One region of the Streptomyces sp. NPDC058470 genome, then DNA from elsewhere that is predicted to be linked to it. Evidence: riboswitches for the same ligand, from Rfam matches in the RefSeq annotation. Region 1 holds a riboswitch; the other holds the start of a gene.
The links. A riboswitch is a leader RNA that binds a small molecule or an ion and turns the genes downstream of it on or off. The one in region 1 is predicted to bind thiamine pyrophosphate.
Positions count from the first base shown of each region.

Region 2: linked by a shared signal. The riboswitch ahead of ACFWP7_RS09915 (thiamine ABC transporter substrate binding subunit) and the one ahead of thiC (phosphomethylpyrimidine synthase ThiC) in region 1 are both predicted to bind thiamine pyrophosphate.

Region 1 covers NZ_JBHXMF010000016.1:128,890-132,075, reverse strand. The annotation lists gene ACFWP7_RS14640 (YibE/F family protein) at 1-902, opposite strand, end outside; TPP riboswitch at 974-1,130, shown strand; gene thiC (phosphomethylpyrimidine synthase ThiC) at 1,123-2,946, shown strand; gene ACFWP7_RS14630 (hypothetical protein) at 3,090-3,186, opposite strand, start outside.
Region 2 covers NZ_JBHXMF010000010.1:72,052-75,237, reverse strand. The annotation lists gene ACFWP7_RS09925 (phosphatidate cytidylyltransferase) at 1-528, shown strand, start outside; gene rlmN (23S rRNA (adenine(2503)-C(2))-methyltransferase RlmN) at 642-1,748, shown strand; TPP riboswitch at 1,797-1,915, shown strand; gene ACFWP7_RS09915 (thiamine ABC transporter substrate binding subunit) at 1,995-3,086, shown strand; gene ACFWP7_RS09910 (ABC transporter permease) at 3,062-3,186, shown strand, end outside.

The sequences.
Region 1 (3,186 bases):
AGGATCATGAAGCTGACGGCCAGTGCGACCAGAGCCATGACGCCGCGCAGCCGGCCCACGCCCACGACGATCAGCGCGAAGATCCCGGCGAGCACCGCCATCGGGATCCTGCGGTTCACGTCGCTGACCGAGTACTGCAAGTCCTTGGGCGCGGAGGGCTCGTACGCGACCACGACCTTCTCGCCCTGGTGCAACTGGCGTGACTGGTCCGGCTGGACGATCTCGGTGAAGGTACGGCCCTTGTCGCTGCCGGTGTCGACCCTGATCGTCGCCTTCTTGCAGTCGCCCGTCGCCTGCTGCTGTGCCGAGGAGCCCTCGGCGGTGGAGGTGTCGCCGGTCGGGGTCTCCCCCGAGGCGTTCACAGAATCGCAGTCCACCTGGTCGATCTTGGTGACCGTCGCCTGCTGGGTCTGCCGGTCGAAACCGACGCCGGTGCGCTCGTGCCCCGGTGCGCCGCCGGGCCAGAGCACCACGAGCCCCACGACGACCGCGGCGGCGAACGGGATCAGCACCGCGCCGATGACCTTGCGCAGATGCTTGGAGACGGGGGCGGCGGGGCCATGGCTGTGACTGTGGGAATGGCCGTGGCTGTCGCCGGACCCCTGGCCGCCACCAGCCCCGTGGCCGCCGCCAGGCTCCTGCCCGCCGCCTGGTCCCGGGCCGTCACCGGGCCCATGCCACCCACCGGCCCCCTGCCCACCGCCCGGCCCCTGCCCGCCACCAGGCCCGTGGCCGCCACCCGGCCCGTGCCCACCGCCCGGCCCCGGGACGTCGCCGCGCCCTCTGCCGCCACCCGGTCCGTGCCCTTGGTCGTGGCCGCTGCCGTGCCCGTGACCGTCGCCGGGGCCATGTCCGTGCGGCGGCTCGGACGGCGGAATAGGGGGCTGCTGCATCGTGGTCACCGACCGATCATCGCAAGAACGGACGGGGCCCACTGTTCAGCGCGCCCGATGTGACGCTAGCGTGGAGGCACCTTTGCACACGCGGGAGCTCGGAGCACCGGGCTGAGAGGGCGCTGACCTTCGTCTCAGCGATGTTTCACATGAAACATCGGCAGACGGAATCCGCTGCGTCGACCGCCGAACCTGTTACCGGGTAATGCCGGCGTAGGGAGTAGGTCTCATGACCAACAAGGACGTAGTAGGTACGCCTGCCTCCAGCCAGACGGACGGGGCTTCTTCCCCTGCCCAGAACGACGGGGCCGGGCAGTCCATCGGCTGGCACAAGGCGTACGTCGAGGGTTCGCGCCCCGATCTGCGGGTGCCGGTCCGTCAGGTACACCTCACCAACGGCCAGTCCGTCACGCTGTACGACACCTCCGGCCCGTACACCGATCCGACCGTCGACACCGACGTACGCAGGGGTCTGGCACCGCTGCGTGAGAACTGGATCATCGCCCGCGGCGACACCGAGGAATACGCGGGCCGCCCGATCCGTCCCGAGGACGACGGGATCAAGCACACCTCACCGCGCGGCGGCCTCCGTAACCTCGACGCGGTCTTCCCGGGGCGGCCGCGCCAGCCGCGCCGGGGCCGCTCCGGACAAGCCGTGACACAGCTCGCGTACGCCCGGCGCGGTGAGATCACACCTGAGATGGAGTTCGTGGCGGTTCGCGAGAACGTCGCCGCCGAGGTCGTACGCGAGGAGATCGCCGCCGGTCGCGCGGTGCTGCCCGTGAACGTCAACCATCCGGAGATCGAGCCGATGATCATCGGCAAGCGGTTCCTGGTGAAGGTCAACGCGAACATCGGCAACTCCGCGGTGACCTCCTCCATCGAGGAGGAGGTGGACAAGATGACCTGGGCCACGAAGTGGGGCGCGGACACGGTCATGGACCTGTCCACCGGCCGCAACATCCACACCACCCGTGAGTGGGTACTGCGCAACTCCCCCGTGCCGATCGGCACCGTGCCGCTCTACCAGGCCTTGGAGAAGGTGGACGGCCGCGCCGAGGAGCTGACCTGGGAGACCTACAAGGACACGGTCATCGAGCAGGCCGAACAGGGCGTGGACTACATGACGGTCCATGCGGGCGTGCGCCTGCCGTTCGTACCGCTCACCGCGAACCGCAAGACCGGCATCGTCTCGCGCGGCGGCTCGATCATGGCGGCGTGGTGCCTGGCCCACCACCAGGAGAGCTTCCTCTACGAGAACTTCGAGGAGCTGTGCGAGATTCTCGCCGCGTACGACGTCACGTACTCGCTCGGGGACGGGCTGCGGCCGGGGTCGATCGCGGACGCCAACGACGCGGCGCAGTTCGCGGAGTTGAGGACGCTCGGGGAACTCAACACGATCGCGAAGCGTTTCAACGTTCAGACCATGATCGAGGGCCCGGGACATGTCCCGATGCACAAGATCAAGGAGAACATCGACCTTCAGCAGGAGATCTGTGATGAAGCTCCGTTCTATACGCTCGGCCCGCTGACGACGGACGTCGCTCCGGCGTACGACCACATCACCTCCGGCATCGGTGCCGCGATGATCGCCTGGTGGGGCACGGCCATGCTCTGCTATGTCACGCCCAAGGAACACTTGGGCCTGCCCAACCGTGACGACGTCAAGACCGGCGTCATCACCTACAAGATCGCCGCCCACGCAGCCGACCTCGCCAAGGGGCACCCAGGTGCGCAGGTATGGGACGACGCGCTGTCCGACGCCCGTTTCGAGTTCCGCTGGGAGGACCAGTTCAACCTGGCCCTCGACCCCGACACGGCACGGGAGTTCCACGACGAGACCCTCCCGGCCGAGCCCGCCAAGACGGCCCACTTCTGCTCCATGTGCGGGCCGAAGTTCTGCTCCATGAAGATCAGCCACAGCATCACGGAGCAGTTCGGCGGTACGGCGGCCGCGGGGGCCTCCGCCGAGGAGGTCGCCGAGGGGATGCTGCAGAAGTCGAAGGAGTTCGCGGCGAGCGGGAACCGGGTGTATCTGCCGCTGGCTGACTGACTGGGAACGCGGGCAGTGCGCCGGGGCTGTTGGGACAGGTCCGGTGCACTGCCCGGCTGGCGGGCTCCGCAGGCTGCGACGTGCTCGAGCATGTAGCCGGCGAGCTCGGGCGGTTGGAGGTTGAGCGCGGTCACGGCCGGGTGTCACTCCGGCTGGTGTTCCGGCCCTCCGAAGTCCGGGCTGGAGAAGTCCGGGCTTGAGTAGCTCGGGCGTGGGCCGGCTGCCGGGCCGCCGTCGGGG
Region 2 (3,186 bases), on a different contig from region 1:
TGGCGCATGACGGAGCCCCCCGAGGGCTATCTGAAGGACGTCACGGCCGGTGTGTTCGCGGCCTTCTACATCCCGTTCCTGGCCACGTTCGTCGCGCTGATGCTCGCGGCCGACGACGGCTCATGGCGGGTGCTCACGTTCCTGCTGCTCGCCGTGGTCAGTGACACGGGCGCGTACGCGATCGGCTGGCGCTTCGGCAAGCACAAGCTGGCGCCGCGCATCAGCCCCGGCAAGACCCGCGAGGGCCTGGTCGGAGCGGTCACCTTCGCGATGGCCGCGGGTGCGCTGTGCATGGAGTTCCTGATCGACGACGGCACCTGGTGGCAGGGCCTGCTCCTGGGCCTCGCGGTCGCCGCCAGCGCCACGCTCGGCGACCTCGGCGAGTCCATGATCAAGCGGGACCTGGGCATCAAGGACATGGGCACGCTGCTGCCGGGCCACGGCGGGATCATGGACCGGCTGGACTCGCTGTTGCCCACGGCTCCGGTGGTGTGGCTGCTGTTGGTGATCTTCGTCGGGTCGGGCTGACCTGCGGTGACGGGTGCGTCTGTACGTCGCTGACGTGCGGGTTTGTCGGTGAGGGGCTCGTTGTCCACAGGGCGGCGAGTCCCTCTCCGTATGTCTGCGACACTGGTACGGCCATGCCTAAGCCCGGAGAACTCACATTCGTCGCCCCGCGCGGAGCCAAGAAGCCGCCGCGGCATCTTGCCGATCTCACGCCCGCTGAGCGTAAGGAAGCGGTTGCCGCGATCGGTGAGAAGCCGTTTCGTGCCAAGCAGCTGTCGCAGCACTACTTCGCGCGGTACGCGCACGACCCCGCGGAGTGGACGGACATCCCGGCCGCCTCGCGCGGGAAGCTTCAGGAGGCGTTGCTTCCCGAGCTGATGACGGTCGTGCGGCATCTGTCGACCGACCAGGAGACCACCCGCAAGACCTTGTGGCGGCTGTTCGACGGCACGCTCGTCGAGTCCGTGCTGATGCGGTATCCGGACCGGGTGACCATGTGCATCAGCTCGCAGGCCGGGTGCGGCATGAACTGCCCGTTCTGCGCGACCGGGCAGGCCGGGCTCGACCGGAACCTCTCCACCGGTGAGATCGTGCACCAGATCGTCGATGGCATGCGGGCGCTTCGGGACGGCGAGATCCCGGGTGGTCCGTCGCGGCTCAGCAACATCGTCTTCATGGGGATGGGTGAGCCGCTGGCCAACTACAAGAGGGTGGTCGGGGCGATCCGCGCGCTGACCGACCCCGAGCCCGACGGGCTCGGCCTCTCGCAGCGGGGCATCACCGTGTCGACCGTCGGGCTCGTCCCGGCGATCAACCGGTTCTCCGACGAGGGCTTCAAGTGCCGCCTCGCCATCTCCCTGCACGCGCCCGACGACGAGCTGCGCGACACCCTCGTACCCGTGAACACGCGGTGGCAGGTGCGGGAGGTGCTGGACGCCGGCTGGGAGTACGCGGCGAAGTCCGGGCGTCGGCTCTCCATCGAGTACGCGCTGATCAGGGACATCAACGACCAGGCCTGGCGTGGTGACCGGCTCGGGCGGATGCTCAAGGGCAAGCCCGTGCATGTCAACCTCATCCCGCTGAACCCGACGCCGGGTTCGAAGTGGACCGCCTCGCGGCCCGAGGACGAGAAGGCGTTCGTCGAGGCGATCGCGGCCCACGGGGTGCCGGTCACCGTTCGGGACACCCGTGGTCAGGAGATCGACGGGGCGTGCGGTCAGCTCGCGGCCACCGAGCGGTAACCTGGGCAACATGGCTGCGTACGTGCATCCTTAGGTACCTACATCTTCATATTCCGACAGGGGAGCGCCACAGCGCTGAGAGTGCGGTAGCCGGGTCACCGGCGGGCCGCAGACCCTCAGAACCTTGCCCAGGTCATTCTGGGTAGGAAGTTCGGTCAATACTCAAGCTGTTGCGCCCTGCCCGGGAACTGTCAGAGGTTCCCGGGCAGGGCCGCGTCTCTTCCTGGTCATCCCAGGAGGAATTCAGTGAACAAGAAGAAGACGATCACGGCCGTCGTCGCTGTCGGTGTGGGGTTGGGGCTCGTCACGCTCTCCGCGTGCGGCTCGACCGACTCCGGTTCCGGGAGCGGTGGTGACTCCAAGACGGTGACTCTCGTCAGCCATGACTCCTTCGCCTACTCCAAGGACGTGCTGAGCGCCTTCGAGAAGGAGTCCGGGTACACGGTCAAGGTCCTCAAGGACGGCGACGCGGGGCAGGCCGTCAACAAGGCGATCCTCACCAAGGACAACCCGCAGGGCGACGTCTTCTTCGGCGTCGACAACACCCTGCTGTCCCGCGCGCTCGACAACGGGCTCTTCCAGTCGTACGACGCCAAGGGCTCGGACCAGATCCTCCCGGAGTACCGGGTCGACCAGGACAAGCACCGGGTGACGCCCATCGACACGGGCGACATCTGCGTCAACTACGACAAGGCCTACTTCAGCGAGCACAAGCTGACGCCGCCGCGGTCCTTCGACGATCTGATCAAGCCCGAGTACAAGAACCTGCTCGTCACCGAGAACGCCTCCACCTCCTCGCCCGGCCTCGGCTTCCTGCTCGGGACCGCGGCGAAGTACGGGGACGACGGCTGGCAGGACTACTGGACGAAGCTCAAGGCCAACGGCGTCGAGGTCGTCGACGGCTGGGAGCAGGCGTACAACGAGGACTTCTCCGGGTCCGCGGGCGGCAAGAAGGCCAAGGCGGACCGGCCGCTCGTCGTCTCCTACGCCTCCTCGCCGCCCGCCGAGGTCATCTACGCCGACCCGAAGCCGACGACCGCGCCGACCGGCGTCGCGACCGGCACCTGCTTCCGGCAGGTCGAGTACGCGGGGCTGCTGAGCAACGCGAAGAACACCAAGGGCGGCGAGGCGCTCATCGACTTCCTGATCACCAAGCAGTTCCAGGACGACATGCCGCTGAACATGTTCGTCTACCCGGTGGTGGAGGGCGCAAAGGTGCCGACCGAGTTCACGGAGTTCGGGCCGCAGGCCAAGGACCCCGAGACCATGGCCCCCACCAAGATCGCCGAGAACCGTGACCAGTGGGTCAAGTCGTGGACCTCACTCGTACTGAAGTAACGCCCCGGGCGCGAAGAAAGTCCCGTCGGCCAGGCGCGGCGCGGCTCGGGCTGATGGCCCTGCCGGTCGCGTTCTTCGGCGTCTTCTTCGCCTACCCCGT